Regions from separate parts of the Streptomyces yerevanensis genome, predicted to be linked through region 1. Evidence: riboswitches for the same ligand, from Rfam matches in the RefSeq annotation. Region 1 holds a riboswitch; each other region holds the start of a gene.
What was found. A riboswitch is a leader RNA that binds a small molecule or an ion and turns the genes downstream of it on or off. The one in region 1 is predicted to bind cyclic di-AMP.
Positions count from the first base shown of each region.

Region 2: linked by a shared signal. The riboswitch ahead of OP79_RS18535 (M23 family metallopeptidase) and the one ahead of OP79_RS25355 (LysM peptidoglycan-binding domain-containing protein) in region 1 are both predicted to bind cyclic di-AMP.
Region 3: linked by a shared signal. The riboswitch ahead of OP79_RS05655 (M23 family metallopeptidase) and the one ahead of OP79_RS25355 (LysM peptidoglycan-binding domain-containing protein) in region 1 are both predicted to bind cyclic di-AMP.

Region 1 is NZ_JNWJ01000025.1:107,313-117,730, forward strand. Features, by position in the region: gene OP79_RS25345 (cytochrome P450 family protein) at 1-856, opposite strand, end outside; gene OP79_RS25350 (LysM peptidoglycan-binding domain-containing protein) at 1,061-2,137, shown strand; cyclic di-AMP (ydaO/yuaA leader) riboswitch at 2,343-2,511, shown strand; gene OP79_RS25355 (LysM peptidoglycan-binding domain-containing protein) at 2,516-3,211, shown strand; gene eno (phosphopyruvate hydratase) at 3,567-4,853, shown strand; gene OP79_RS25365 (FtsB family cell division protein) at 4,946-5,422, shown strand; gene OP79_RS25370 (DUF501 domain-containing protein) at 5,443-6,069, shown strand; gene OP79_RS25375 (Ppx/GppA phosphatase family protein) at 6,066-7,019, shown strand; gene OP79_RS25380 (NAD(P)/FAD-dependent oxidoreductase) at 7,450-8,862, shown strand; gene OP79_RS25385 (SAM-dependent methyltransferase) at 9,047-10,336, shown strand; gene OP79_RS25390 (ABC transporter permease) at 10,397-10,418, opposite strand, start outside.
Region 2 is NZ_JNWJ01000016.1:1,031-11,448, reverse strand. Features, by position in the region: gene OP79_RS18550 (dihydrofolate reductase family protein) at 1-281, shown strand, start outside; tRNA gene OP79_RS18545 (tRNA-Met) at 381-454, shown strand; gene OP79_RS18540 (PP2C family protein-serine/threonine phosphatase) at 678-1,760, shown strand; cyclic di-AMP (ydaO/yuaA leader) riboswitch at 2,047-2,203, shown strand; gene OP79_RS18535 (M23 family metallopeptidase) at 2,215-3,234, shown strand; gene OP79_RS18530 (PrsW family intramembrane metalloprotease) at 3,328-4,668, opposite strand; gene trmB (tRNA (guanosine(46)-N7)-methyltransferase TrmB) at 4,717-5,523, opposite strand; gene lhgO (L-2-hydroxyglutarate oxidase) at 5,718-6,929, opposite strand; gene OP79_RS18515 (NsdA family TPR-like regulatory protein) at 7,137-8,561, opposite strand; gene OP79_RS18510 (asparagine synthase-related protein) at 9,223-10,418, shown strand, end outside.
Region 3 is NZ_JNWJ01000004.1:138,704-149,121, forward strand. Features, by position in the region: gene OP79_RS05620 (GntR family transcriptional regulator) at 95-763, shown strand; gene OP79_RS05625 (thymidine kinase) at 925-1,575, opposite strand; gene OP79_RS05630 (alkaline phosphatase family protein) at 1,647-2,840, opposite strand; gene OP79_RS05635 (DUF5998 family protein) at 2,840-3,436, opposite strand; gene OP79_RS05640 (bifunctional acetate--CoA ligase family protein/GNAT family N-acetyltransferase) at 3,469-6,273, opposite strand; gene OP79_RS05645 (HPr family phosphocarrier protein) at 6,445-6,726, shown strand; gene OP79_RS05650 (GntR family transcriptional regulator) at 6,940-7,635, opposite strand; gene OP79_RS05655 (M23 family metallopeptidase) at 7,870-8,661, opposite strand; cyclic di-AMP (ydaO/yuaA leader) riboswitch at 8,675-8,832, opposite strand; gene OP79_RS05660 (M16 family metallopeptidase) at 9,046-10,418, opposite strand, start outside.

The sequences.
Region 1 (10,418 bases):
GCAGTTCTTGTTCGCCACGCTCGATGGACTTCTGCAGTTGTGCGCGCTGCTTCGGGTTGCGGAGCAGTGCGTACGTGCCGTTGCCGATGAGGTTGATGGTCGTTTCGAAACCTGCGAACAGCAGTACGAAACACATGGCCGCGGCTTCGTTCTCGGTGAGGTGTTCGCCGTGGTCGGAGGCGCGGATGAGCCCGGAGATGAGGTCTTCGCCGGGGCCGGGGGTGTCCGGAAGTGCCTCCCGTTTGCGGTGGATCAGTTCGGCGAGATAGCCGCGCATCTTCTTCACGGACCGTGCGACGCCGCCGCGCGGCCCACCCCCGTGCCGGATCATCATCCCCGCCCAGTCCCGGAAGTCGTCCTGGTCCTCGCGGGGGACGCCGAGCAGGTCACAGATGGCGTAGATGGGGAGGGGGAACGCGAACTCGTGGATGAGGTCGGCGGAGCCCTTGTGCGCGAACTGGTCGATGAGCTGGTCGGTCAACTCCTGGACGCGAGGCGTGAATTCGGCCACGCGACGGGGTGTGAACGCCTTGGAGACGAGCCGGCGGAGCCGCGTGTGGTCCGGCGGGTCGATGTTGAGCAGATGGGTCATCAGGTTGGCGCTGCGCTCGCCGGGGATGCCCGTCTTGCTCTTGCCGTGGGCGTCCTCGGAATGGTGCACGGGATTCTTGGAGAGTCGCTGGTCGGCCAGGGCCTGCTTGGCGTCCGCGTACCGAGTCACGAGCCATGCCTCGACGCCGCTGGGGAGCGTGGTGCGGTGTACGGGTGCGTGCTCGCGGAGCCATGCGTAGGCGGGATAGGGGTCGCTGGCGAACTCCCAGGTGAAGAGTTCGGGTCCGAGGTATGGGGCGTTCACGAGGTGACGGTACCGGCCGCGGCGTGGACGAACCCCGGGCTCAAACTGACGAACCCCCAGCTCAAAGCTGACATACCCTCAAGTTCGTGATCTTTACGTGATCTACGCTACATCTACTGGTGACAAGTGATCGGGTCCCACTAGGTTCACGCGAAAGCGGATCTCAGCAGCCCCACTGGTCACACCCATGTCACACACTGTCGCGTGAAAGGCAATCACATGCTCTCCGGGAACGGTCGACACCGTCGCCCCCGTCAGGCGCCCGCTCTCTTCGTCGCGGCAGGGGTGACCGGATCGGCCATCGCGATCCCCCTGCTCGGAGCGAGTGGTGCGAGTGCCGCCAGCGGTACGACCTGGGACGCGGTCGCGGAGTGCGAGAGTGGCGGCTCGTGGAGCGCCAACCCCGGCAACGGGGAGTACGGCGGACTCTCGATGACCCAGGAGGAGTGGGAGCGGTACGGCGGTCTCGACTACGCGATGAGCGCCGACCTGGCCAGCCGCTCGCAGCAGATAGCCGTCGCCGAGAAGATCCTCGCGGACCGGGGTACGGGCCCCTGGGCGACCTGCGGACTCATCGCGGGCCTGACGCAGAACTCCGACTCGGCCGACGTCGACACCGGCCTGGCGCAGGACTCGCCCACGCCCACTCCCACCCCGTCCACCGAAGCGGACCCGGGCGTGGACCCGGGCGTGGACTCGGGCTCGGGCACTGACTCGGGTTCAGATTCCGGGCAGACGTCAAGTGACGGCTCCGTAAAGGATGATTCATCCGACACTTCCGGCTCATCCGGTACATCCTCTGAATCGGACTCGTCTGATAAATCCGAGTCGTCCACTGATGCGTCACAGGATTCCGACAGTGGCCCCATCGCCGAATCGCCGAGCCCCGACAGCTCGCCCACAGATGCGACAAAAAAGGGCGACTCGGGCAACTCCGATCAGAACGCAGACGATTCAGGCAGTGAGAGTACAAACACAGGCGACGCGGACGCAGCCACCGGCCGCCATCGCGGCGGCAGCGCCGAAGAGGATGCCGCACCCTCCCGTACGGACGACTCCGCCGGCCGGCATGCCTCGCGCGCGGGCAGTGCCTCACGCGACGAAGCGGACGCGGCGGACGGCTCGTACACCGTCCGTTCCGGAGACAGTCTCTGGTCGATCGCCGACTCCCTTGACCTCCAAGGTGGATGGTCCGATTTGTACGCTGCGAACAGGCAGACCGTCGGCGCCGACTCGAACCTCATCCTTCCCGGTCAGCGCCTTGAACTCGGCACAGACTGAGCGGTCGACAAGGTGCCGAACCGGCCCAAAAGTGGCGGCAGTTCGGGCCGAATGTCCGGTTTGATGAAAGTGAGACATGGATCTCAAAGGCCCTGATCGTCTTTGAAATTCGGCGGATCGCATGTTTACGGTCGTGACCGCTCGCCACAGCGGGCCCCGACGGACGTCACGCCGAATCCTGCCAACGTCCGTACGGGAACAGTCGTCGCGTAAAGCGCCGTAGGCAGGAGCGGGGGACCCAAGGTAAGTGCCGGGCCCGGTCGTTGAGACCAGGTGCGGCTTGGGGTGAAGTCGTGCGGAGCGATCCGTACGGCCGGGCAACTCACCAGGCCCGAACCCGACAGCTCACCTCGTAGGCGTCGGTGAGGGGATCTCTTCATGCTGCTTTCCGGCAAGGGCAAGCACCGTCGCCCGTCCAAGGCCACCCGCATGGCCACGCTCGCCGGTGTCACCGGTGCCGCCATCGCCGCCCCGCTGATGGTGTCGGGTACGGCCTCCGCCGCCACCGCCTCCGAGTGGGACACCGTCGCCCAGTGCGAGTCGGGCGGCAACTGGTCCATCAACACCGGCAACGGCTACTACGGCGGCCTGCAGTTCTCCGCCTCCACCTGGGCCGGCTACGGCGGCACGAAGTACGCCGCCACCGCCGACCAGGCCTCCAAGGCCCAGCAGATCGAGATCGCCGAGAAGGTTCTCGCGGGCCAGGGCAAGGGCGCCTGGCCGGTCTGCGGCAAGGGCCTGTCGAGCGCCGGGTACACCGGCGGCGGCTCCTCCGACTCCGGTGCCGCGCAGGAGAACACCCAGCAGTCCCAGCAGCAGAGCGCCCCGGCCCAGGAGGAGCGCGCCTCCCGCTCCGCGGAGCGCCCGGCTGCCAAGAAGACCGTCACCACCCCGACCGGCAAGAAGGTCAAGAAGGGCGACGGCGAGTACAAGGTCGTCAAGGGTGACACCCTCAGCGAGATCGCCACGGAGAAGAAGGTCAAGGGCGGCTGGCAGAAGCTGTACAAGCTGAACGACGACATCGTCGACAACGCCGACGTCATCTACCCGGGCCAGCAGCTGCACCTCAGCTGAACTGAGTCCCCGGCTCAGCCGAAGCCCGGCCCCCAGAGCGGCGCCGGCTGAGCCCTCAGCTCAGCCGAAGCCGAGCCCCAACTCGGCTGAAGCTGAGCCCCCCAGACAGTCCCGCCCCGGTGCGTCTTCCCCCGTACGCACCGAGGCGGGACTTTTTTGCCCCTGCCTTGCCCCCTGCTCTGCCCTCTTCGGATTTGTTCCGTTAGGAAACAATTTACTCTCGGTTCGGTCCATGGGCGGGGCGGACGGCTGGCCGATCGCCCGGAGCCGGTTAGGCTCGTCCTCGCGGAGCCGCCGCGGCTTCGCGCTGTGCGGGCCCAGCGGCCCGCGTAACCGCGTCACATCCCAGAAGGAGATGCTCGTGCCGTCCATCGACGTCGTCGTAGCCCGGGAAATCCTGGACTCCCGAGGCAATCCCACGGTCGAGGTCGAGGTCGGCCTCGACGACGGCAGCACGGGTCGTGCCGCCGTTCCGTCCGGCGCCTCCACGGGCGCCTTCGAGGCTGTCGAACTCCGCGACGGAGACGCCAACCGCTACCTCGGCAAGGGTGTAGAGAAAGCGGTCCTCGCCGTCATCGAGCAGCTCGGCCCGGAGCTCGTCGGTTACGACGCCACCGAGCAGCGGCTGATCGACCAGGCCATGATCGACCTGGACGCCACCGACAACAAGGGCTCGCTCGGCGCCAACGCCATCCTCGGCGTCTCCCTCGCCGTCGCGCACGCGGCCTCCGAGGCCAGCGACCTCCCGCTGTTCCGTTACCTGGGCGGTCCGAACGCGCACCTGCTGCCGGTCCCGATGATGAACATCCTGAACGGCGGCTCGCACGCCGACTCGAACGTGGACATCCAGGAGTTCATGATCGCCCCCATCGGCGCGGAGTCCTTCTCCGAGGCGCTGCGCTGGGGCGCCGAGGTCTACCACACCCTCAAGAAGGTGCTGAAGACCAAGGGCCTGTCCACCGGCCTCGGCGACGAGGGCGGCTTCGCCCCGAACCTGGAGTCCAACCGCGCCGCCCTCGACCTCATCATCGAGGCCATCAAGGAGGCCGGTTACCAGCCCGGCGAGCAGGTCGCCCTCGCGCTCGACGTCGCCGCCTCCGAGTTCTACAAGGACGGCGCGTACCTCTTCGAGGGCAAGTCGCGCTCGGCCGCCGAGATGACGGAGTACTACGAGGAGCTCGTCGCCTCGTACCCGCTCGTCTCCATCGAGGACCCGCTGTTCGAGGACGACTGGGCCGGCTGGAAGGTCATCACCGACAAGATCGGCGACAAGGTCCAGATCGTCGGCGACGACCTCTTCGTCACCAACCCGGAGCGCCTCGCCCGCGGTATCGAGGAGGGCTCCGCCAACGCCCTGCTGGTCAAGGTCAACCAGATCGGCTCGCTGACCGAGACCCTGGACGCCGTCGAGATGGCCCAGCGCAACGGCTTCAAGTGCATGATGTCCCACCGCTCCGGCGAGACCGAGGACGTCACCATCGCCGACCTCGCCGTCGCGGTGAACTGCGGCCAGATCAAGACCGGCGCCCCGGCCCGCTCGGACCGCGTCGCCAAGTACAACCAACTGCTGCGCATCGAGGAGATCCTCGACGACGCGGCGGTGTACGCGGGCCGTTCGGCGTTCCCCCGCTTCAAGGGCTGACCTACACCTGTAGGCACCTCCTTGCCTACGTCCCCGTACGCGGTCCCGTACCGTGTGCGGGGACGTACGCGTGTCTGAAGGGGAGGCGTCACATGGCCGCGAAGGACCGGGACCGGTTCTCCACCGCGACCAGGCTGCGGGTGCTCGGCGAGCAGACGGCGGCGCGCGTCTACCGCTCCCAGACCAGGCGCCAGGCCCGCCGTTCCCGGCTGACCGGGCGGGCCGCGCTCCTCGCCCTCGTCCTGTGCACCCTCGTCGTCGCCCTCGCGTATCCGACCCGGCAGTACGTCTCCCAGCGTGCCGAGATCGCCGAACACGAGCGGGAGCGGGAGCAGGCCCGTGAGCGGGTCGAGCAGCTGCGCGACCTCAAGGCACGCTGGCAGGACGACGCGTACGCCGAGCAGCGGATCCGCGAGCGCCTGCACTACGTGAAGCCGGGCGAGACCGGCTACATCGTGATCGATCCGAACGCGGCGAAGAAGTCGCGTACGACGCAGGGTGCGGCCGCCCGCCCCTGGTACGCCAATGTCTGGGACGGGGTCGACAAGGCCGACCGCGCCGACCAGTGAATGCGATGAGAAAGACGACTATGAACACGCCCCCGCCTCCCACCCCGCGAACCGAGCCCACCGACGCGGACGTCGAGGCCTTCAAGCAGCAGCTCGGGCGCCCGCCGCGCGGTCTGCGCGCGATCGCGCACCGTTGCCCGTGCGGTCAGCCCGACGTGGTCGAGACGGCGCCGCGACTGCCGGACGGTACGCCGTTCCCGACGACGTACTACCTGACGTGCCCTCGGGCCGCCTCCGCGATCGGCACGCTGGAGGCGAACGGCGTGATGAAGGAGATGACAGAACGCCTGACGACGGATCCGGAGCTGGCCGCCGCGTACCGGGCCGCGCACGAGGACTACCTCGCCCGCCGCGACGCGATCGAGGTCCTGGAGGGCTTCCCGAGCGCGGGCGGCATGCCGGACCGTGTGAAGTGCCTGCACGTCCTCGTGGGCCACTCCCTGGCCGCGGGCCCCGGAGTGAACCCGCTGGGCGACGAGGCGATCGCGATGCTGCCGGAATGGTGGGCGAAGGGGCCGTGCGTGGTGCCCTCGACGCCTCCTGAGGGAGAGGGCTGGGAGGTGGACGCGAGCGGCGAGTCCGGCTACTTCGCGTTCAAGCCCGTCGACTCGGGGGAGTCCGGGAAGTCCGAGGAGGACGTCAAGTGACCCGCGTCGCCGCCATCGACTGCGGTACGAACTCCATCCGCCTCCTTGTCGCCGACGCGGACCCGTCGACCGGCGAACTCATCGACCTGGACCGGCGGATGACCATCGTCCGGCTCGGCCAGGGCGTCGACCGGACGGGGCGCCTGGCGCCCGAGGCGCTGGAGCGGACGTTCGCCGCCTGCAAGGAGTACGCGGCGATCATCAAAGAGCACGGAGCGGAGCGCGTCCGTTTCGTGGCGACCTCCGCGTCCCGGGACGCCGAGAACAGGGATGAGTTCGTACGGGGCGTCCTGGACATCCTGGGCGTCGAGCCCGAGGTCATCACCGGTGACGAGGAGGCGGAGTTCTCCTTCACGGGCGCGACCAAGGAACTGAGCGGCCGGGAGGACCTGGCCAAGCCCTACCTGGTCGTGGACATCGGCGGCGGCTCCACCGAGTTCGTCGTCGGCGACGACCACGTACGCGGCGCACGCTCGGTCGACATCGGCTGCGTACGCATGACGGAACGCCACCTTGTGCACGACGGAGTGGTCGCCGATCCGCCGACTCCCGCTCAGATCAGCGCCATTCGCGCCGATATCGAGGCGGCCCTCGACCTCGTCGAGCAGGCCGTCCCGCTGCGCGAGGCCCGCACCCTGGTCGGCCTCGCGGGTTCCGTCACCACGGTGTCGGCGATCGCGCAGGACCTCCCGGCGTACGACCCGGCCGCCATCCACCACTCCCGGGTCCCCTACGCCAGCGTCCGCGAGATCACCGAGTCCCTCCTGACCTCCACCCACGCCGAGCGCGCCGCGATCCCCTCGATGCACCCGGGCCGCGTGGACGTCATCGGTGCCGGCGCCCTCGTACTCCTGACGATCATGGAACGGATCGGAGCGGAGGAGGTCGTCGTGAGCGAGCACGACATCCTGGACGGGATCGCCTGGAAGGCGGCAGAGGACCTTCAGTAGGCCGCTGAGCTACCCGTGGGTGATCTCTCCTGAGCAGTTTCGGTAACGCATGAGCGCATCCCAGGGGCCCCGGAAACCCTCTCGGAAATACTCCGCCGAGAAAGTTCGTGAAGTTCTTCACAAGGAAATCTGCCCTGCTGGGGGAGGTTTTTGGCGTCTGGGGCGGGCCAGAGGTCGTGCGGGGTTCCGGAGCGCGTGCGCGAGGCCGTCAACGGGGTGCCGGAAGGCGGGGGAACGAGCGACTGGTTCAGCCGGGTCACAGGCCCAAAGAGCAGCTCACGCGGTGTTGACAACACCTCAAAGCCCCCCATGGTTCCCCTGTGGAGGCAGGGGGCGGGGAATGCGAGCCGGGCAGTGTAGCAGAGGGTGCGATGGAGCTTGTGAAGGGGCGCACGAGCTACCCCCCTGGAACGGGTGGATACTCGATGGCATGAGCACCACGGAGCGTCCCAGGATCCTCGTAGTAGGCGGTGGGTACGTAGGCCTGTACGCAGCTCGGCGCATTCTGAAGAAGATGCGCTACGGCGAGGCGACCGTCACGGTCGTCGACCCCCGGTCGTACATGACCTACCAGCCCTTCCTCCCCGAAGCCGCCGCCGGCAGCATTTCGCCTCGGCACGTCGTCGTCCCGCTGCGACGCGTGCTGCCCAAGGCGGAAGTTCTGACCGGCCGGGTCACCACCATCGACCAGGACCGCAAGGTCGCCACGATCGCCCCCCTCGTGGGTGAGGCGTACGAGCTGCCTTTCGACTACCTCGTCATCGCCATGGGCGCGGTCTCCCGCACCTTCCCGATCCCCGGCCTCGCCGAGCAGGGCATCGGCATGAAGGGCATCGAGGAGGCCATCGGCCTGCGCAACCACGTGCTTGAGCAGCTCGACAAGGCGGACTCCACGAACGACGAAGAGGTCCGGCGCAAGGCGCTGACCTTCGTCTTCGTCGGCGGTGGCTTCGCCGGCGCCGAGACCATCGGCGAGGTCGAGGACATGGCCCGCGACGCGGCCAAGTACTACACCAACGTGTCGCGCGAGGACATGCGGTTCATCCTCGTCGACGCCGCGGACAAGATCCTTCCCGAGGTCGGTCCGAAGCTCGGCGCGTACGGCAAGGAGCACCTGGAGTCCCGTGGGGTCGAGGTGTACCTGTCCACCTCCATGGACTCCTGCGTCGACGGCCACGTGGTGCTGAAGAACGGCCTCGAGGTCGACTCCAGCACGATCGTCTGGACGGCCGGCGTCAAGCCGAACCCCGTCCTCTCCCGCTTCGGTCTGCCGCTCGGCCCGCGCGGTCACGTCGACACCCAGGCGACCCTCCAGGTCCAGGGCACCGACTACATCTGGGCCGCCGGCGACAACGCCCAGGTGCCGGATGTCGCCGCCCGCAAGGCCGGCGTCGAGAACGCCTGGTGCCCGCCGAACGCCCAGCACGCGCTGCGTCAGGCGCGGGTCCTCGGCGACAACGTGATCTCCGGTATGCGGGGCTTCCCGCAGAAGGAGTACGCGCACGCCAACAAGGGTGCGGTGGCCGGGCTCGGCCTCCACAAGGGCGTCGCGATGATCGTCATGGGCAAGATGAAGATCAAGCTCAAGGGCCGGCTCGCCTGGTACATGCACCGCAGCTACCACGGATTCGCGATGCCGACGTGGAACCGCAAGATCCGGGTCTTCGCCGACTGGACGCTCGCGGTGTTCCTCAAGCGCGAGGTCGTCTCGCTCGGCGCCATCGAGACGCCGCGCGAGGAGTTCTACGAGGCGGCCAAGCCGGCGCCCAAGGTGGCCCAGTCCGCCGAGGCCCAGCTCCCGCCGACCCGCGCCAAGTCGGAGGAGAAGGCCAAGGCCTCCTGACCTCCGGTCACTGATCGACCCGAAGGGGCTCCCCGCCATCCGTGGTGCGGGGGGCTCCTTCGGCGTTTTCTCGCCCGCGCCACAATTTGCGTGGATGTAACGCTTTTGCGGGACTGCGCTTTGGTCGTCGCGGTGTTTACGTGGTGTTGGACTTCTGGGATCCATCGTCACGGAGGTGTGCGCCATGCAGGACGCCGCACTGCGGCTCGAGACTCTCCTTGAACAGCTGCTGGGGGCGCCGCTCCCGGTGCGTCTGCGCGCCTGGGACGGTTCGGAAGCGGGTCCGCCGGGTGCCCCGACCCTCGTCGTACGTAATCGCCGTGCTCTTCGCCGACTGCTGTGGAAGCCAGGGGAGTTGGGGCTCGCCCGGGCCTGGGTCGCCGGTGATCTGACCGTGGACGGTGACCTCTACGCCGTCCTCGAGCTGATCTCGGGGCTCGTCTGGGAGCGTGGCGAGGACGCTCGGAGCCTGGGGGAGACGTTGCGGGATCCGGAGGCACGGGCCGCCGTGCGCGGGCTCGTGAGGATGGCGTGGCCCCCGCTGCCGCCCGCCCCGCCCCGCGAGGAGGTGCGCAGGCGCTCCCATCTGCACACCAAGCGCACCGACAGACGCGCCATCAGCCACCACTACGACGTCGGCAACGACTTCTACGAGATCGTCCTCGGGCCGTCGATGGTCTACTCGTGCGCGTACTGGCCCACCCCGGACGCCACCCTCGAGGACGCCCAGCGCGACAAGCTCGAACTCATCGCCCGCAAGCTGGACTTGAAGCCGGGCGGGCGGCTGCTCGACGTCGGCTGCGGCTGGGGCTCGATGGCCATCCACGCCGCCCGCGAGCACGGCGTGAGTGTCGTCGGCGTCACGCTGTCGCACGAGCAGGCCGCGTACGCCCGCAAGCGCGTCGCCGACGAAGGGCTCACCGACCGCGTCGAGATCCGCGTCCAGGACTACCGTGACGTCGCCGACGGGCCGTACGACGCGATCTCCTCCGTCGGCATGGCCGAACACGTCGGCAGCGAACGGTATCTGGAGTACGCGCGGACCCTGTTCGCCCTGCTCAAGCCGGGCGGGCGGCTCCTGAACCACCAGATCGGCCGACGTCCGCGGCGCGACGAATCGGCGTACGAGGTCGACGAGTTCATCGACGCGTACGTCTTCCCGGACGGCGAGCTCGCGCCCATCGGCAGCACCGTCACGCAGCTCGAGAGCGCCGGGTTCGAGGTGCGGGACGTCGAGTCGATTCGCGAGCACTACGCGCTCACCCTGCGCCGCTGGGTCGCCAACCTGGAGGCCGGCTGGCCGCTGGCGGTCCGCCTCACCAGCCCCGGCCGGGCTCGCGTCTGGCGGCTCTACATGGCCGCCTCCGCCCTCGCCTTCGAGCACAACGGCATCAGTGTGAACCAGGTGCTTGCGGTGAAGACCCCCGGGTCCGGCGTGTCGGGGATGCCGCTGCGGGCGCGTACCTGGAACTGAAACGCCGAGGGCCCCGTTCCCTCCCGGCCTCCCGGGAACGGGGCCCTTGTGCGCGTACGGCTACTCCGCCTTGATCGCGTTC
Region 2 (10,418 bases), on a different contig from region 1:
CCCTCGCCAAGCTCGACCCGGCCGACCCGCGCCTTCCCACCGCCACCGTCTACAGCAGCCTGGAACCCTGCGCCCGCCGCGCCTCCCGGCCCGCGCCCTGCGCCCGGCTGATCCTCGAAGCAGGAGTACGCCGCGTGGTCACCGCCTGGCGCGAGCCCGACACGTTCGTGCCGTCCGCCGACGGAAGCGGTCTGCTTTCCGCCCAGGGCGTCGATGTCGTCGTACTCCCGGAATACGGGGAGCGGGCCGCTGAGCCCAACCGCCATCTGCTCGGCCAGTGACAGGGACCGGCTGGGCTGAGAGCAGCGGACCGGTTAAGAGCAGGGAGCGAAAAACCGTGTGCTGAGCGTCCCGCGGATGGCGTACACTGGTCTTACCGACGCGGGGTGGAGCAGCTCGGTAGCTCGCTGGGCTCATAACCCAGAGGTCGCAGGTTCAAATCCTGTCCCCGCTACTGAAGACTCAGGGCCGGAACCTACGGGTTCCGGCCCTGAGTGTTTTTCCCGGCGTTCCCGGCGTTCCCGGTGTTCCCGGTGTTCCCGGTGTTCCCGACGGTCCTCCTGTCCCCGATGGCCCGCTCACCCACTCGGCCCGCACAGGTCGCTCCCCGACCACTCGCCGGGAAACTGGACAGAGCGCGGTGAAGGGCAGGAGACACAGTGGTGGGGCCCGGAGAAATGGAGACCGGCGGGCGGAGCGCCGCGTACGTCCGTACCCTCGTCCGGGCTCTCCCGGTGCTGCTGATCGTCGCGGGCGTCTGCTACGACCTCCTCACCCCTCCCCCCTTCACCGCGGTGCCCTTCTTCACGGTGGCCCCGCTCATCGCCGCACCCCTCTCCACGTTCGCCAACACACTGCGCACCGGAGTCGTGGCCGTTGCCTCCCTGTCCCTGCTGCACATCAGGGGCTCCTTCGACGTGGGAGCGGCCACGGAGGTGGCCACCGCGGCGGCGGTCGCCGTGCTGGCCCTTGTCATCAACCGTCTCGTACGCCGCAGTGACAAACGTCTCGCTTCCGCGCGCGAGATCGCGGAGGCGGCCCAGCGCGCCGTACTGCCCGAGCCGGCCGAGCGGATCGGCGGGCTCGACATCGCGGCACGGTACGAGGCGGCGCAGGCGGACGCGTTCATCGGGGGCGATCTGTACGCCGTGCAGGACACCCCGCACGGCGTACGGCTCGTCGTCGGGGACGTACGCGGGAAGGGCATGGGCGCGGTGGCGGCCGTGGCCGTGCTCATCGGGGCCTTCCGGGAGGCCGCCGAGCAGGAGGCGACCCTGGAGGCGGTGGCGCAGCGGCTGGAGCGGGCGCTGGTGCGCGAGGCCGCCCGGCGCGGCGGCCTCGAGGCGGTCGAGGGCTTCACCACCGCCGTACTCGCCGAGATCCCGCACGCTGGCGCTGTCGTACGCCTCGTCCACCGCGGTCACCCGGGGCCGCTCCTGCTGTACGGGAACGGCTCGCTGGACACGCTGCGGGCCGAGGACCCCGCACTGCCGCTCGGGATGGGCGAGTTGGGCCCGTGGCCCGACCGTGCGCAGGAGGTCCCGTTCCCCGGCGGGGCCACCCTCCTCTTCTACACGGACGGGGTGACCGAGGCCCGGGACCGGCACGGCGTCTTCTTCGACCCGGCCCGGTGCCTCGCGGGCCGGACCTTCCGAGGCCCTCGGGCGCTGCTCGCCACGCTCGTGGAGGAGGTCGTCCGGCACACGGGAGTCGGGGGCGCGACAGACGACATGGCGCTGCTGGCGGTCAGGAGGCCGTGAGGCGGATTCTTGAATCGCCCCGGGTCTGATGCCTGAAGGGCCTCAATATCACCGGTAGTAGTTGAGTCAACTCACTCCGGTTAGCAACTGAAACATTGTCAACAGAAGTCACAGCGGTGAATTGCCTCCGAGTCGCGGTCAACTCGCCCGATTCATCCCGCTCATGACCTGAAAGTCCAGGCCAAGGCCGCCAACGAATCTCCAGAACAGCTTGGAATCCGGTGCCTGCCTCTATTAACGTTCGATAACGCAGCGCGGTCGTCCCAGCCGGCACAAGAGTCGGCTCCGTGCGCACGCGCCGAATCCCGCAAGGGAACCGGGGAACCACCAACTTGGGGTGAATCGGGCGTTGTTCTCGGTGGAGACACCGTGAGTGACGCGCGTAGGAGACCTTCCTGCTCCGAACCCGTCAGCTAACCCGGTAGGCGACAAGGAAGGAAAGGAGTGCGCCTACGTGGCGTCCAACCGGCCTGCCCCCCAGACCTCGTTCGCACCGGATGAGCAGCAGCCCGACTCATTCGGCTACGGCAAACGCCAGGACGAGGAGACCTGGGAGGAGTGGAACCCCACAGAGGATTCCCTCAAGCCCATCCGCGGCAGGCACCGCGTCGGCAAGCAGCGCGGCGGAGGCCTCGCACGCAGCTCGACGGTTCTGGGCGTCGGCGTCATAGCGGCCGTCAGCGCGGGCGGTATGGCCAGCGCGAACACCGGCAAGCCGCCGGTCTCCATCACTCTGCCCGACCTGCCGCTGATCTCGGACGACGAGCCCGAGGAAGAGGCCGGTTCCACTACGCCGCTCACCCAGGCCGGTCTGACCACGGCGGACGCCAAGCAGGGCAACTCCCACGCGGGTGAGGCCCTGCGCGCCCGCATCGTCCTCCAGGCCGAGCGGCAGCAGGACCAGGTGGACCGCGAGGCCAAGAGGGCCGCGGAGACCGCCGCCGCGAAGAAGGCCGCCGAGCAGGCGGCCAAGGAGCGGGAAGCGGCCAAGGCCAAGGCCGAAGCCGCCAAGGAGAAAGCGGAGGAGGAGGCCCGGCAGAAGGCCGAGGCAGAGCGCCTCGCCGAGCTCGCCAAGAGCTTCGCGCTGCCCACGTCCTCGTACACCATCACCTCGACCTTCGGTCAGTCCGGCGCGCTGTGGTCCTCCGGGACCCACACCGGCCTGGACTTCGCCGCCCCGACGGGTACGCCGCTCAAGGCGGTACACAGCGGCACCATCACCGAGGCCGGCTGGAACGGCTCGTACGGCTACCTCACGAAGCTCAAGCTCGACGACGGTACGGAGGTCTGGTACGCCCACCAGTCCTCGATCAGCGTCAGTGTCGGCCAGAAGGTCAGCACGGGCGAGGTCATCGGCCGCGTCGGTGCGACCGGCAACGTCACCGGTGCGCACCTCCACATGGAGGTCAAGACGGCGGGCGGCGACGGAATCGACCCGGCGGCGTGGCTGCGGAGCAAGGGGCTCAACCCGTAAGTCCCGACCAGGTACCAGGTCTTCGACGCCATCCGCTTTCGGACGAGAAGCGGGTGGCGTCCTGGTTTTTCTTGGTGCCGGCCTGGTTCCGGGCTAGTTCCGGTAGGGGTTGTAGGCCGGGTCGTACGCCGGGTAGGGCGACCCTTGCCCGTACGTGTTCCCGTACGTGTTCCCGTACGCGGGCCACGGCGGCGGTACCGGGAGGGGAGCCGTCGCCCGGGCCGCGTACGCCAGCGCGGGGCGGGCGAGCTCGCGGCGGGCCCACAGCTCGTGGAGCAACTCCCGCTCCCGTACGACGAAATCGGTGCTCGCACGGCCGCGGCGCCCCCGGTGGCGCAGGAACGCCAGCGATGTCGCGTACGCCTCGTACTCCGCGACCGCCCGCCCCGCCGCGCGTCCGCCGTGATGCGTGGCGTACTCACGGGCCAGTCGCCGCGCCTTCATCGAGCCGAGCACGAACGGCTCGGGAACGGTCAGCCAGCCCGCCATGGCGTACGCGGGCAGTTCGGTGCGGATCGTGCCGAGTTCACGCTGCCGGGTCCAGATGGCCAGCCAGGTCAGCAGGCCGAACGCGGGCACCATGAACGCCGCGTACACCGCGAAGAAGCCGTACGTGCCGAAGGTCGAGGAGCCGTTCCAGAGGGCATGCATGCCCATCGCCAGCAACAGGCCCGTGAAGGGCAGCAGTACGCGTCGTATGTGCTGGCGGTCCGCGGAGAGCGCCGCGATGCCGAAGCCGATGCCTGTGAGCACGGTGAACAGCGGATGCGCGAAGGGCGACATGATCACGCGTACGAAGAAGGTGGCGGCCGTGACGGAGGCGATGCCGCCGTCACCGCCGCTCAGCTGGTCGGTGCCGAAGGCGGTGCCGAGGTAGAGGATGTTCTCGGTGAACGCGAAGCCGGTCGCGGTGACCCCCGCTATCACCACGCCGTCGACGATCCCGGTGAAGTCCCGTCTGCGGAACAGGAAGACGAGTAAGACGGCGGCGGCCTTCGCGCTCTCCTCCACGACGGGTGCTATGACGGTCGCGCCGATCGTGTCGGCGCTCGACGGGTCCGCGGTGGCCGTCGCTATCCATCGCGTCGCGAAACTGTTCGCCACGATCGCTATCAGCGCCGCCGCGCAGGCACCCCAGGCGAACGCGAACGTCAGGTTCCGCCAGGGCCCCGGCTCGACCCGGTCCAGCCAGCGGAACGCGGCGATCAGCAGCGGGACGGGCAGTACGGCGAGGCCTAAGCCCACCAAAAAGCCTTCGGTGCCGGTCTGTTCGCGGACCAGGGCCAGGATGACGAGACCGGAGAGGGCGAGCAGGGTGGTCAGCGCGCCGTAACGCACCCACTTGCGGCGCCACCAGTGTGTATGCCGCCGGGTGCCTCCGGCGGGGGTGCCGGGGGGCGGGGGGTACGCCGGATACGGGGGACTGGTGGCCACGGCATCGACCCTAACCAGGGAGGGGGTTGGCTGGCGATGGTGCCGGGCTCACGTGGCGCTGCGCGTGATGCTGGATGGCACGCGGAGGAACAGCAGATCGTGCACCACATGTCCCTTGTCCAGGCCCTGGCCCTCAAAACGGGTCAGCGGGCGGAAGTCCGGGCGGGGCGCATAACCGCCGTCCGGTCGGGTGTTCTCGAAGTCCGGGTGTGCGGTGAGGACTTCGAGCATCACCTCGGCGTACGGCTCCCAGTCCGTGGCGCAGTGCAGCAGCGCGCCGGGCCTGAGGCGGGACGCGGCCAGGGTGAGGAAGTCCGGCTGGATCAGGCGGCGCTTGTGGTGACGCTTCTTGGGCCAGGGGTCCGGGAAGTACACGCGCAGGCCGCTCAGGGAGTCCGGCTGGAGCATCTCCCTGAGCAGGATGATCGCGTCGCCGTTGCCGACCCGGATGTTGGACAGACCCTTCTGGTCCGCGAGATTGAGGAGGTTGCCCTGGCCCGGGGTGTGCACGTCGACGGCGAGGATGTTGGTGTCGGGATCGTCGGCGGCCATCCGCGCGGTGGCCTCGCCCATCCCGAACCCGATCTCCAGCACGACGGGCTTGTCGTTCCCGAACAGCTCCGCGAGATCGATCTTCCGCTGCCCGTCGATGTCCAGCCCCCACTTGGGCCACAGCCGCTGCAAGGCGTCCGCCTGCCCCTGGGTGACCCGGCTCCGCCGCGGCTGAAAGCTGCGGATCCGGCGCTCGAAGTGGGAGCCGGCGGGGTCGGGGCGAGGGCCGTCGGGGAAGCGGGGTTCGCCTTTGGCGCGGGGGTGGGGGCGGCGGGACTCTTCGGTGTTTTGACGTTCAGACACAGTGGTTCTGATTCTACGGAGTGGGTTGGGTGCGGGAAGCCGCAGTCTTTTCAGGGGCGCGGGGAACTGCGCGACCAGCCACGACGGGCCCGCAGCCGCGACACGACGTGTGACCCACCACCCCCTGGCGGGGGGCCTGGGGGCGCAGCCCCCAGTTTCGGGAAGGGGCGGGGCTGGGGAAAGAAACTCCGCAGTCACCCCCGCCCCAACGCCTCCAGAACCCGCCGCCCCACCTCACGCCCAATCGGAAGCGAAGCGGTAGCCGCAGGGGACGGCGCGTTCAGCACATGAACCGTCCGCGGCCCCTCCCGAAGAAGGAAGTCGTCCACCAGCGTGCCGTCCCGAAGGACCGCCTGGGCGCGGACGCCCGCGGAAGCCGGAACCAGGTCATCCGAAGTCACCGCGGGCAACAACCGCCGCACAGCAGCGGCAAACGCCGCCTTGGACACCGACCGCCGCAGCTCACCCCCGCCATACCGCCAGTGCCGCCGAGCGATCCTCCAGGACCCGGGCCAGGCAAGCGTCGCCCCCAGCTCCCGAGCCCGTACGGTCCGCCAGTCATATCCCTCGCGGGCCAACGCCGGCACAGCGTTCGGCCCGATATGGACACCCCCGTCGATCCCCCGGGTGAGATGCACCCCGAGGAACGGAAACGCGGGATCCGGCACCGGATACACCAGCCCCTTCACCAGCCAGGGTCGCGCCAGCGAGTAGTACTCCCCCCGGAACGGCACGATCCGCATCCCGGGCTCGTCCCCGGCAAGACGAGCGATCTCGTCACAGTGCAGCCCCGCACAGTTGACCAGCACACGCGCGCGTACGACGTCACCATCGCCCGTACGAACGGCGACCCCGAGGTCGGGACGCCGGTCGATGTACGTGACCTCCGCCCCGTACCGAATCTGCGCCCCGGAAGCCTCCGCAAGCTGCCGAGCCACCCCTACGAAGTCACAGACGCCTGTCGTGGCGACGTGGATGGCAGCGAGCCCCCGGACCTCCGGCTCGTACTCGGCGATCTGGGACGCCCCCAGTTCCCGTACCGCAATACCGTTCTCCCGCCCCCTCTGCACCAGCGCATGCAGCCGAGGCAACTCGTCCCGCTCCGTGGCGACGATCAGCTTCCCCGTCACGGCATGCGCGATCCCGTACTCCGCACAGAACTTGACCATCTCGGCCGCACCCCGCACGGCATACCGCGCCTTGAGGGAGCCGGGCCGGTAGTAGATCCCGCTGTGGATAACCCCGCTGTTGCGCCCCGTCTGGTGCCGCGCCGGCCCAGGCTCCTTCTCCAGCACCATCACCCGCGTCCCCGGCGCGGCCCGCGTGATCGCATACGCAGTCGACAGCCCGACGATCCCCCCACCGACCACGACCACATCACAGTCATAAACGATCACCCGCGGCACCACTCCCACCTCCCAGTTAGATAGTGCACTGCACCACTGACAACGCGCTCAAACCTGGGAAAGGGCGCGCCCGCTTGAGGGGCCGCAGGCCCCGATAGGGGCGCGGGGCTGTATCGATTTGCGGCTCCGCCGCGTGGGCGCGACCAGCCACACACAACCCGCAGTCGCAAGACGACCGAGACCCGGCAGACGCGAAGGAACCCAGCTCTACGCGGGAGCGACCAGCAACGGCCGAGCCCTCTCCCGCAACTCAACAACCCGCGGCTCATCCCCATACGGCTCCAGCCGATGCAGAAGATCCTTCACGTACTCCGTCGTGCGGGCCGACGAGATCCGCCCCGCCACCTCCACCGCGCGCACGCCCTGCTCACACGCCGCGTCCAGGTTCCCCGACTCCAGCTCGGCGACCGCGGACACCACAAGCCGCAGGCCGTGCGACCGCACGAACTCCTCCGTCGGCTTCGACAGCGCCTGCTCGGTGAAGCGCCGCACCTGGCGCGGAGCCTTGAGATCGCGGTAGCACTCCGCGGCATCGGCGGCGAAACGGTCGTACGAGTAGAAGCCGAGCCAGGACGGGTCCTGGTCGCCGTCGCGGGCCCGCTCCAGCCAGCCCTCGGCGGCCTTCAGGGCCCCGCCGGCCGCCTGGGCGTCGCCGGCACGCGCGTGTGCGCGTGCCTCGACGAGGCTGAAGAAGCTCATGGTGCGGGCCGTGGCCAGGCCACGGTTGCGCTCCAGGGCGGCCTGGGCGAGGTCCACGCCCTCGTCGCCGAAGCCGCGGTACGTCGCCTGGAGGGACATGGAGGCCAGTACGTAGCCCCCCAGAGGCACATCGGCCGCCGCGCGCGCGAGACGCAGCGCCTGGATGTAGTACCGCTGTGCGGCCTCCTGCTGGCCGGTGTCGAAGGCCATCCACCCGGCGAGGCGGGTCAGTTCGGCCGAGGCGCCGAACAACGCCCGGCCCACCTCGTCGGAGTACGCGCCGAGCAGCAGCGGCGCCGCCTCCACTCGTAGGCACTCGGGCACCATGGACGAACGCCAGTCGCCGCCTCCGTACTTGGAGTCCCAGCGCCTGGCGTCCTCGGCGGCCTCACGCAGCTTCTGCACGTCGCTGTGGCCGACTTTCAGCGGTGCTCCGGAACCCTCCACGGGGCTCGCGTCGCGGGCCACCGAGCTGTCGGCCGGGGTTATCAGCCACCGGGAGGCGGGAGTCGCGTACGCGCTCACCGCGAACGATCCGGCGAGCGACTGCCAGATACCGCCGGAGCCGGCTTTGCGCCCGGCGAGGTCGAGACGGTACAGGTCCGTCGCGGCCCGTACGGCCTGTCCTACGTCACGGGGGAAGGCGAGGCCCACTTCCGGTGCGGGGTCCGCGTCCGCCAGACCGATCTCGTGGAGCGGTACGGGCCGGCCGAGCTTCTGGCCGATGGCCGCGGCGATGAGGTGCGGGGCGGCACCCTGCGGCACCATGCCCTTCGACACCCATCTCGCCACCGAGGTCTTGTCATAGCGAAGAGTCAGGCCGCGCTGTGCGCCAAGATCGTTGACGCGACGGGCGAGGCCTGCGTTGCTGATTCCCGCGAGGGCGAGAACGGCGCCGAGTTTGTCGTTCGGCCCGCGTTGCTCCCTGGACATGCGCCACCCCTCGACACAGACGGCTGCCGCGTTGGCATAACCACGCGGCATTCGTAAACCCAGCGTAGTTCGCCGCATCCCATGCGTTAAGAGGCATAGTTCCGGATGGCGGGATTGTGGTCCGCGGGGAAGCACGCAGCGTTGTGGTGTGCTCCTGGTGTGTGGCTGTGCGCCCGCCCGTGCGCTCTTCTCCGGCCACCGTCGAATCGCTTCCATGGATCCTGCGTGGGTCGGCCCGCTGTACTGGATCCAGTGGGCTGGGGGACACCGCCGTCACATATCCCCGCGGGCGGCGGACCGGTCCGGGAGGCGAACTCCGCCTCCCGGATCGTGCGTTGCGCAGGGTCTGTACGGAGCGTGTGCACGCCCGTGCGCCCATCACGGATTTGGCTGATTTTCGCCCCTGCCTTCTGAGGTCGAATACCCCTCTTACCATGGCACTTGAGGGCGCGTTGGGTGTCGTGGGGGAGCGAACCGGGGGCGCATTCACGTCGTAATCTCCCTGCTCGGTGCGTGCGTTCGCTCCATTGCGGGCATCTCCTCAGGGGCGCACTCTGGGGAGCACAAGCGAAGGCAGGGGCCCACCGGCGCGCTCTCTTCGTGGCAGCATGGTGCCCAGTTCGTACGGTGCACTGGTTGTCCACAGCCTGTGGAGGCGGCGATGCGGTGGTTGGTGGGGTGGAGCAGTACCGCCACTGCGGCTCCTGAGGTCGGCTCGGCGGGGGCCACTGGCAGCGACGGTGAGACGGTGCACCCGGTGGGGTCCCAACTCCTGTGGGGCGACCCGGATCCGCTCTGGGCGGTCGGAGACTGGCGCCCCGACGAGGTGCGCGTCGTGAAGGCCGACGCACAGAACCGGATCGCGGTGCTCGGCACCTGCGGCGCCTCCGACGAACAGCTGCGGGTGGGCCTGGTCGCCGCGCGCGGAGGGGCACTTCGCCATCTGACGGCCTGGTCCGGCAGCTACACCGCGGTCGTCCAGGTGGGCCGCCGGGTGATGGTGTGCGGCGATCTGGCGGGCGCACGGCCGGTGTTCTACACGCCCTGGGCGGGCGGCACGGCGTACGCCACGGCCGCGCTCCCCCTCGCCGACCTCATCGAGGCCAACCTCGACTTCGGACACCTCGCGGCCATCCTCGCCGCCCCCGACGTACCCGCCGCCCTGCACAACTCCACGCCCTACCTGGGCGTTCAGCGCATCCCGCCGGGGCACGCGCTGATCCTGCGCGCCGGCGCACGCGAGATCGCCGGTTACGAACCGGTGGCCTCCCTCGCCGTCGCGGCCCCCATCGCCGACCCGGACAGCGCGGTGGACGCCGTACGCGACGCCCTGGTGGAGTCCGTACGTGCTCGTCTCGCCGCTCCCCGGCACGTCCCCGGCGCCGATGTGGACCCCGGCCCCGTGCCCGGCATGGGGCCCGCCGAGCGGCGTGCGGCGCGCGGTATGCCCGTACCCGGCATCGGAGCCGACCTCTCCGGAGGCCCCGCTTCGGGAACCCTCGCCCTCCTTGCCGCCGGCCTCCCCGGAATGCCGGGCACCGTCCTGGGGCACGGCACCGGCGCCGGTGAGCGTCTCCTCGCAGTCACCTTCAACGACCTCGCCGTGAAGGGGCGCGAGGCCGAACTGGAGCGCGCCGGGACGCTGGCAGCCAACCCCCGGCTGCACCACGTAGTGGTCGCCGGCGGCGAAGAGGTCCTCCCCTACGCCGAGTTGGACGGCCCCCTGACGGACGAACCAGGCCCCTCCCTCGTGACCGCCGCCCGCCACCGCGCGCGGCTCGCCGCGGGCAGCGCGGACCACTTCACGGGGTACGGCGCCCGGCAGGTCCTGGACGCCCACCCGGCGCGCCTCGCCGA
Region 3 (10,418 bases), on a different contig from region 1:
GGATGGACCATCAACCAGTTGTCCTAATGTTGACATTGCGCCAATGTCTTAATGTTAACATTAGGACGTTGATTGAGAAGGTGCAGGTCAGATCATGAGTGATCAGGGCAAGGTCTCCCCGGCTCGCCGTCGCGGCCTGGCGGACGAGGTCGCGGACCGGATCCGGGAGGCCATCTTCAGCGGGGCTTACTCCCCCGGCGCCCAGCTGCGCGAGGTGGAGCTGTCGAGCGTGATGGACGTCAGCCGCGGCCCGGTGCGCGAAGCGCTGCGTGTGCTGGAGCGCGAGGGCCTGGTCCACTGCGCCTGGCACCGCGGGACGACGGTGACGACACTGTCCGCCGAGGACGTCGCGGAGCTCGACAGCCTGCGCGGCGCCCTGGAAGACCTTGCTGTCCAGCAGGTGATCGCTCGCGCCTCGGACGAGGATCTCGCGTCCATCGCGAAGGCGGCCGAGGTGATGGAGCGCGTTGCGGACACGCACGAGATGGTCCGCCTGGACATCGCCTTCCACGACACCGTCTTCGCCGCAGCCGGCCACCAGCGACTGGCCGATGCGTGGGAGGGCATACGGTGCCAGGTCCACCTGTTCCTGCTGACCCGGATCAACCTCAGCACCGAGGGGTACCTCGGCTGCATCCCGCATGAGCACCGCGAGCTCGTCACCGCGCTGCGCTCCCGCGACACCGACACCGCCCTCCAGCTCTTCGCCGCGCACCGCCGCCATGCCGTCGACGTGGTGACCGGGACCATCGGCCCGAACTGAGTGTCGCGCCGCCGCCCTCATACCTGGGCGACGGTCTGCTCCATCGCGCGGCCAGGTGGGCGCGGCTTCCTCCGTTCCGATGTTCTGGGTCCTCCGCCCAGGACTCGAATGCGAGGGGCACAATCAGCGAGAACGTCCGCCACCTCCCCTCCGACCGGAAGTCACGCGGAGGAGACCGGCAGCACGTCCGGCGACAGCGTCCCCGCCCTCGACGCGGAACTCGTCATCCGTCGCCGGTGATGGCGCCGACACAGCACCTCGTACCCCACCTCGGCCGCCGGCCGGTCCACATCCCCCACCACGACCTGCTCGCCCTCGACGACCATCTCCCCGCCCACGGTGCGGGCGTTGTGTGTCGCCCGTGCACCACACCAGCACATCGCCTCGACCTGCAGGGTCTCGACACGGTCGGCGAGCTCGACCAGCCGCTGGGAGCCGGGAAAGAGCCTGGTGCGAAAGTCAGTGGTGATACCGAAGGCGAAGACATCCAGGTTCAGCTCGTCCACGATCCGGGCCAGCTGGTCGATCTGCTCCGCCAGCAGGAACTGGGCCTCGTCGACGATCACGTAGTCGACCCTGCCGCCCCGCGACAACTGCTCCACCACGTACCCGTACAACTCCAGCCCCGGCCCCGCCTCCACCGCGTCGGTCACCAGCCCCAGACGCGACGAGAGCTTGCCCTCACCGGCACGGTCGTCACGCGTGAAGATCAACCCCTGCAGCCCACGCGCCGAACGGTTGTGCTCGATCTGGAGAGCCAGCGTCGACTTCCCGCAGTCCATGGTTCCGGAGAAGAACACCAGCTCGGGCATGGCGAGTTGAGCACCTTTCGGCGGAGGGGATTCGCGGAAGGGATTCCCGGGGCGATTCGGGCGGCCGACGATCAGGAGCGTACTTCGAGCAGCGGGACCAGCTGCTCCGCGGGGGTCATCGAGCCGTGGTTGCCGAGCATCGACGACTCCTTCGGCTCCCGCTGCGAGGCGATGAGCAGGACATCGTCGCGGGCCGCCGCGACCACGTCGCCGATACGGGCGTACACCCGCTCCTCGATCCCGTCGGGCGGCCCGAACCAGCCCGCCGCGATCGCCTCGTCCCGGGACGCCACCCAGAACTGCTCACCGAGCACCTCGCGCCAGCAGGTCAGGACGTCCGACGCGGCGCCCGGGACGGCGTACACATGCCGGGCGCGGCCCTCGCCGCCGAGCAGGGCGACCCCGGCGCGCAGCTCCCAGTCCTCGTCGAAGTCGATGCGGTGCGGCTCGCCGAAGGGGATGTCGATCATGCCGTGGTCGGCGGTGACGTACAAGGCCGTGCGGGACGGCAGTTGCTCGGCCAGGCGCTGGACCAGGCGGTCCACGTACATGAGTTGTCCGCGCCAGGGATCCGAATCGACGCCGAAGCGGTGGCCCTTGCCGTCCACCTCGGAGTAATACGTGTAGACCAAGGAGCGGTCCCCGGCGGCCAGTTGCTCGGCCGCGAGGTCCATGCGGTCCTCACCGGAGAGGCGCCCGTGGAACGTTCCGCCGCTCAGCGCGACCTTCGTCAGGGGCGTGTTCTGAAAGGTCGGCGAGGAGACCTGTGCGGTGTGCACGCCCGCCGCGTCGGCCAGCTGGAAGACCGTGGGGTACGGCTGCCAGACGTTCGGCGGTGTCCAGGGGTTCCAGCGGAGCTGGTTCATCAGCTCACCGGTCGCCGGATTGCGCACGGTGTAGCCGGGCAGGCCGTGGACGCCCGGCGGCAGCCCCGTACCGACCGTGGCGAGCGAGGTGGCGGTGGTCGCGGGGTAGGCGGCGGTGATCGGGCGGCCGGTGCCGCCGCGGGAGCTGCCCAGGAGGGAGCTCATGAAAGGGGCCTCTTCGGGGTGCGCCTTCAGCTGCTCCCAGCCGAGGCCATCGATCAGGAAGACGCAGTTCCGGTCGGCCGGGGTCAGGTCCGTGAGCGTGGCGTTCTGATGCGGTACGCCCATGCCCGCGGCGAGCGTGGGCAGCAGATCGGCGAGCGAACCGGAGCCGTACTCGGGCACGGGGGCGGATTCGACCGTGAGCGGTTCCGGATGGTCCCAGACAGGCTGCGCCATCAGCGGGTGACGTCCGCGGTCGCCTCGGAGAGCGACTGGGCGAAGGCAAGCGTCTGCCGCACGGCGTCCGGGCCGTCGCCGGCCTCGCTGACGCGCAGGCTCAGGTCGTCCGCCGTCGAGCTGCCCGTATAGCCGTGGTCCGCCTCGCAGTTGGGGTCGCCGCAGGCGGCCGGCTCCAGGTCGAGACGGGAGACCGCGCCCCAGCCGATGGTGAGGACGACCTCGCGGGGCAGTGTCCCGGGCACATACTTCTCCGGGTTGGCGACGACCCGGCTGAGGACGACCGACGAGATCCGGCCAAGCTTCACGGACTCGGTGGATGTCGTCGCGTACGGCGTCGGTGACGTACTGTCCGCGGCCTGCTCGTCGGTGTGGCTCACGATGAAGCGGTTGTCGGTGAGGACGAGCACCGTCACATGCCGACGCACCTCATTGGCGTCGAACGTCGTCTCCTGGTGGACCAGAAACGACCGGATGGCCTCGCCGCCGACAGCGGCCTCCACCGCCTCGGCCACGAGGGCCGGGTAGTAGCCGCTGCGCTCGATCGCCGATCGCAGCCCCTGGGTCGATGTACTGGTCTTGGCCATGCCGCCCATCCTACGGGGGCGCACTGACTGCGAGGCACCGCTCAGTACACAGGAAGCGTGCGCGGACCGAGGTCGTCTCGGGCGGGCGGGGGCGCGAGCCGCACGGAGGCGCCGAGCGCGGTCAGCCCGCGTGGGGCGACGACCACGGGCTCCAGGGTGACGGAGACGACCTCCGGGTGGTCGTCCACAAGGCGCGACAGGCGCAACAGCAGTTCCTCCAGCGCCGCCGTGTCCGCCGGTGCCGAGCCCCGCCAGCCGAAGAGGAGCGGTGCCGTCCGGATCGACCGGACCAGGGAGGCCGCATCCCGGTCGGTGACCGGAATCAGCCTGTGCGCGGTGTCTCCGAGCAGCTCCGAGGCGGCTCCTGCGAGCCCGAACGAGAGCACCGCTCCGGCTGCCGGGTCGATCACCGCGCGGACGACGGTGTCGACGCCGCGGGGCGCCATGCTCTGCACCACCGGGCGTAGCTCGGCGGGCTTCCCGAAGAGCTCGGTCAATTCGGCGTACGCCCGCCGCAGTTGCTCCTCGTCCGCCAGATCCAGTCGTACGCCGCCCAGGTCGGCGCGGTGCCGCAGGTGCGGGGCCGTGGCCTTCAGCGCCACAGGGTAGCCGGAGCGCTCCGCCGCCAGAGCGGCCTCGTCGGGCGTCGGCGCGGGCAGGGCACGGCGTACGTCGATGCCGTACCGGCCGAGCAGCGCGCAGGTGTCGCCGGGGCCGAGCGTGAGCCCGGCCGGGTCGCCCTTCGCCAGCAGAGCGTCGATCTGCTCGACGGCCCCCTTCTCGTCGATGTCCTCGAACTCGGGCACCCGACCGGGCTCGGCGGCGTCCCGGCGCCACTGCCCGTACCTGACGGCTTCGGCAAGGGCGCGGACGGCGCGTTCGGCCGCGGGGTAGGCGGGGATGAGACGGGATTCGTCCGCGGGGGCCTGCGCCGTAGGGCGTTCGGCGGGCGGGGGTACCTGGGGCTCGAAGGCGTGGGGCGCGGTGCTGGTGGCGGCGGAGAGGGCTTCGGCGAGCCCGCCGAGTTCCACGTGGACCACGAGGACCGGCTTGGCCGGGGACGCCGCCGCGGCCGAGCGAAGCGCCTCGGCGAGGGCGGCGTCGGCAGGCGATGTCTCACCGACCGCCGGTATGGCGGTGACCACGACGGCGTCACAGGCGTCATCGGCCAGTGCGTGCGAGAGGGCCGCATGGAAATCGTCCGCGGATGCCGCCGTGGTCAGATCCAGCGGCGGCAAGGGCCGAAGCCCTTCGGCGAGACAGGCGTCGTACGTGAGCAGCCCCAGCGACTCGGAGTTCCCGAGGATCGCCACACGGGGCCCGGCGGGGAGGGGCTGGCGTGCCAGCAGCAACCCGGCGTCGACGAGCTCGGTGATCGTGTCCACCCGGATGACCCCGGCCTGCCTCAGCAGCGCGGAGACGGTCGCGTGCGGCAGCCGCGTGGCCCGTACGGCATGTCCGGGAGGTGCGGCCCCGCCGTGCCGCGCGCCCTGCACGACGACGAGCGGCTTGGCCGCGGCGGTGCGCCGCGCGAGGCGCGTGAACTTCCGTGGGTTGCCGATGGATTCGAGGTACATCAGCGCGACATCGGTGTCGGGGTCGTCGTACCAGTACTGCAGTACGTCGTTGCCGGACACATCCGCGCGGTTGCCCGAGGAGATGAACGTCGACACCCCGGTCACGCCCGTGACGCCGCCGCCGCGCCGCTGCAGTCGGGACAGCAGCGCGATCCCGATGGCACCGGACTGCGCGAACAGACCGATGCGTCCGGCCCGTGGCATCTCGGGCGCGAGCGAGGCGTTGAGCCGTACATCCGGTGCGGTGTTGATGACCCCGAAGGCGTTGGGTCCGATGATGCGCATGCCGTACGCGCGCGCGTGGCGCACGAGTTCACGCTGACGCTCCCGCCCTTCGGAGCCGCTCTCGGCGTACCCCGCGGAGATCACGACGAGTCCTTGCACGCCGTGCTCACCGCAGTCGGCGACGGCCTGGGGGACGTGCTCGGTGGGAACGGCGACCACGGCGAGATCGACGGGGTCGGGGATGTCGCGGATCGAGCGGTACGCCGCGACTCCGCCGAGTTCCTTCTCCTGAAGGGCCTTGTTCACCGCGTACAGACGTCCACCGAACCCGGCGTCGCGGAGGTTGTCGAGGACGCTGCGTCCCACTCCCCCGGGCGCGCGGCCTGCTCCGATGACGGCGACCGAACCGGGCGCGAGGAGCCGCGCCACGGATCGACCCTCGGCCCGCTGCTCTCGGGCCCACTGCACCGCGCGTGAACGGTCGGTGGGCTCCAGGTCGAACTCCAGGCGTACGACGCCGTCTTCGAAGCTGCGCTTCTGCTGGTAGCCGGCGTCCGTGAACACCTTGATCATCTTGTTGTTGGCGGGCAGCACCTCGGCGGCGAACCGGCGGATGCCGCGCTCGCGGGCCACCGCGGCGATGTGCTCCAGCAGCGCGGAGGCCACACCGCGGCCCTGATGGGCGTCCTGCACGAGGAAGGCGACCTCGGCCTCGTCGGCGGGAGACGAGGCGGGCAGCCCCTCGGCGTCGATGCGGTCGTAGCGTACGGTGGCGATGAACTCGCCGCCGACCGTGGCCGCGAGTCCCACCCGGTCCACAAAGTCGTGGTGCGTGAAGCGGTGGACATCCTTGGCGGACAGGCGCGGGTACGGCGCGAAGAAGCGGTAGTACTTCGACTCGTCGGACACCTGCTCGTAGAAGCTGACCAGGCGGTCGGCGTCGTCGGCCGTGATCGGCCGGATGCGCGCGGTGCCGCCGTCGCGCAGCACGACGTCGGCCTCCCAGTGGGCGGGATACTCGTGCCGGTCCGACGAGGTCTGCATGGGCCCCAGAGTACGGCTCGTGTCCGACAATGGCGCGAGGCAGTCCGGGGACCCGACTCGGGCCCCCGCACGGGCTCCTGGCCTCCGACGGGCTCGACACCCGCTCGGGGGCGCTTCACGGTATGGAATAGTGGTCTAGACAACCCGAGAACACCTGAAGGGCAGCATCACATGGCTGAGCGCCGCGTCAACGTCGGCTGGGCCGAGGGCCTCCACGCCCGCCCCGCCTCCATCTTCGTCCGCGCGGCCACGGCCGCCGGCGTCCCCGTGACGATCGCCAAGGCGGACGGCAGCCCCGTCAACGCCGCGTCCATGCTCGCGGTGCTCGGCCTGGGCGCCAAGGGCGGCGAGGAGATCGTCCTGGCCTCCGACGCCGAGGGCGCGGACGCCGCGCTCGACCGCCTGGCCAAGCTGGTCGCGGAGGGCCTGGAGGAGCTGCCCGAGACTGTGTGATGCACCTAAACCGGCGCCGCTCTCGCGGACCTGGTTGATCGCCGTCGTGGTTCCTCAATTGATGGTTGCGGTAGTGGTCGTTCCAAAGACGCCATCCACACGCACACCAAAAGGGCTCGCCCGGAATGCCGGGCGGGCCCTTTTTAATTCCAGGTTGCGGGCAGCGAAAATAATCCCCCGCGAATTACTCCCCCTTTGTATACGGCGCCACTGTTAATGCCGCAGGCTCGCCGTGTTTACGGGATGTTGCGAAGTTCTCACGCGCTCCACGCGATCACCTCGTTCGGGGAAGCGCAGCCGGTGTGCGGTCGTCGCCCGCTCGGTGTGCAGCGCCGTGATCGCCCGGGCCCGCTCGCTGTCTCCGCGCGCGACGGCGTCCACGATGCCGCCGTGCTCCGACCAGGACTCGGCGGGGTTGGCAGGCGCCTCGACCGAGTACATCCAGGCGATCTTGTGCCGCAGCTGGGTGAGCATCGAGGTCAGCGCGGGGCTACCGGAGGCCTGTGCGAGCGTCTCGTGGAACCAGCCGCCCAGCGAGCGCAGATCCTCGCTCTGGCCCCTCCTGGACCGCTCCTGCCCCAGCCTGACCAGGCCTCGCAGCACCTTGAGGTGCGCCTCCGTACGCCTCTGCGCGGCGCGCGCGGCGCCCAGCGGCTCCAGGAGCATGCGCATCTCCAGCAGGTCGGCGGCCTCCTGTTCGGTGGGTTCCGCGACGCAGGCGCCCGCGTGCCGGCGGGTGACGACGAAACCTTCCGCCTCCAGCGTGCGCAGCGCCTCCCGCACGGGGACCCGCGAGACGCCGTAGCGACGCGCGAGCAGTTCCTCGGTGAGCCGGCTGCCGCGTTCGTAGACACCCGCGACGATGTCGTCACGGATCGCCGTGCATACCGAGTGCGCGGGAATACGCATGACCCGACCTCCGCCTTAATCCCCGCGAAACGCGGTTGATTGACGCCAGTTCAGTGACTCTATTGCAGAGAGCCGGAAATTCCGATGGCGGACCGGAATCCACAGCTATTTTTTGGACACATAGTGACGCAGAACAGGCAGTCGTCCCGTCGGCATGCGCGAAGGCCCCAGCTCGGTGAGCCGGGGCCTTCGGGAGCGGTGCGCCTTCGGAAGCGGTGTGGTGAGTCCGAGTCGTCAGACGTCCACGCCGTGCGAGCGGAGGTAGGCGAGGGGGTCCATGTCCGAGCCGTACTCCTGGGACGTACGCGCCTCGAAGTGGAGGTGTGCTCCGGTGACGTTGCCGGTCGCCCCGGAGAGGCCTATCTGCTGGCCCGGGGTGACGCTCTGGCCGACGGAGACGGAGAGGGACGACATGTGTGCGTACTGCGTGTACGTGCCGTCGTTCATCTTGATGACGACCTGGTTGCCGTACGAGCCCTCGAAGCCGGCCTCGACGACGGTGCCGGCACCCACGGCGCGGACGGTGGTACCGCTGGCGGCGTGGAAGTCGATGCCGGTGTGGCTGCCGGAGGACCAGACGGAGCCGCCGGCCTTGTAGCCGGTGGAGACGTACGAGTCGCTGATCGGCGAGACGTAGGCGTTGAGCAGGCGCTTGCGCTCGGCCTCGCGGGCGGCGCGCTCCTTGGCCTCGCGCTCCGCCTTGGCCTTCGCCTCGGCCCGGGCCTTCTCCTCGGCGGCGCGCTTCTGCGCGGCTTCCTCGGCAGCCTTGCGGGCGGCGGCCTCCTCGGCGGCCTGCTGCTGGGCGTGGGCCTGGGCGTCGATCTGGTCGGCGACCGAGTCGCCCATGGTGACGGCCTGCGTCAGCCCTGTCTGCTTGACCGAGGACGGGCCGGCGAACGCCGGGGCGGCCAGGGTGCCGATGACACCGGTGGTGGCGAGCGTCGCGACGCCCACGGCCCTTGAGGAGGACGTGCGCTTCGTACGGCTCGGGCGACGGTGCTTCCCGGTGGCGCGGGTGAACGCCATGAAGTGGCTGGTCCTTTCCTTCCTTCTCGCCTACCGGGTTAGCTGACGGGTTCGGAGCAGGAAGGTCTCCTACGGGCTCCCTCCAGGAGGGTGCCCGATTCACCCCAGGGACTGCGATGGGTCCCCGGCTCCCCTGGCTCGCGCCGTACGGGGACTCGGCGATGACTGTCCGGTGCCGCGGGTGCGGCGCAGTGCCTGACGAACAGCCGGACCGACGCTAAGCGTGCCGTCTCTCAAACAACAAACGGATGACGGTTTTTGTAGCGCACGCCACAGCGCAGACACACAACCTCCATATCAACTCCCAACCAAACCAATCAATATGGACAAAGAGGGACCCTGAAGGCTCATCAGCCTCCAGGGTCCCCAGGATGTGCAGCGGCTCTACTCGGCCGCGACCACGCTCACTTCACCGATCCCGAGGGCTTTGACGGGCTCCTCGATCTGGGCGGCGTCCCCGACGAGGACGGTCACCAGACGGTCCACCGGGAAGGCGCTCACGGCGGCCGCGGTGGCCTCCACGGTGCCCGTCGCTGCGAGTTGGCGGTACAGCGTCGCCTGGAAGTCGTCCGGCAGGTACTGCTCGACCTGGTCGGCGAGCGTGCCGGCGACGGCGGCCGCGGTCTCGTACTTGAGCGGCGCCACGCCCACCAGGTTCTGTACGGCGATGTCGCGCTCGGCGTCCGTCAGGCCCTCGGCCGCGAGCGTGCGCAGCACCTTCCAGAGGTCGTCGAGCGCCGGGCCGGTGTTCGGCGTGTCGATGGAGCCACTGATGGCGAGCATCGCGGCGCCGGTGCCGTCCGGGGCGGAGCGCAGTACCTGGCCGAACGCCCGCACACCGTAGGTGTAGCCCTTTTCCTCGCGCAGGACGCGGTCAAGGCGTGAGGTGAGGGTGCCGCCCAGGCAGTACGTGCCGAGCACCTGGGCGGGCCACACACGGTCGTGCCGGTCGGCTCCGACGCGGCCGATGAGCAGCTGTGTCTGGACGGCTCCGGGGCGGTCGACGATGACCACGCGGCCGGTGTCGTCGGCGGTCACCGGAGGCACCGGACGAGCCTCGGCCGGCGAGCCGGTCCAGGCGCCGAGCGTGTCGCCGAGCAGCGCGTCGAGGTCGACACCGGTGAGGTCGCCGACGACGACCGCGGTGGCCGTCGCGGGGCGTACGTGCTTCTCGTAGAAGGCGCGTACCGCCGCCGAGTCGATGGTCGCGACCGTCTCCTCGGTGCCCTGGCGCGGGCGCGACATGCGCGAGGTCGCCGGGAAGAGCTCCTTGGAGAGCTCCTTGGCGGCGCGGCGGGCCGGGTTGGCGGTCTCGTGCGGAATCTCGTCGAGCCGGTTGCGGACGAGCCGTTCGACCTCGCTGTCCTCGAAGGCGGGCGCCCTGAGGGCGTCGGCGAGGAGACCGAGCGCCTTCGGGAGCCGCGACACCGGGACCTCGAGGCTCAGTCGTACGCCCGGGTGGTCGGCGTGCGAGTCCAGCGTGGCGCCGCAGCGCTCCAGTTCGGCGGCGAACTCCTCGGCGGAGTGCTTGTCGGTGCCTTCGGAGAACGCGCGCGCCATGATCGTGGCGACACCGTCCAGGCCCTGCGGCTCGGCCTCCAGCGGTGCGTTCAGGAGGACTTCGACGGCGACGACCTGCTGGCCGGGGCGGTGGCAGCGCAGCACCGTCAGGCCGTTGCCGAGCGCACCGCGCTCGGGCGCCGGGAAGGCCCAGGGCCTGGCCTCGCCGGCCTGGGGCTGGGGGTGGAAGTCCATGG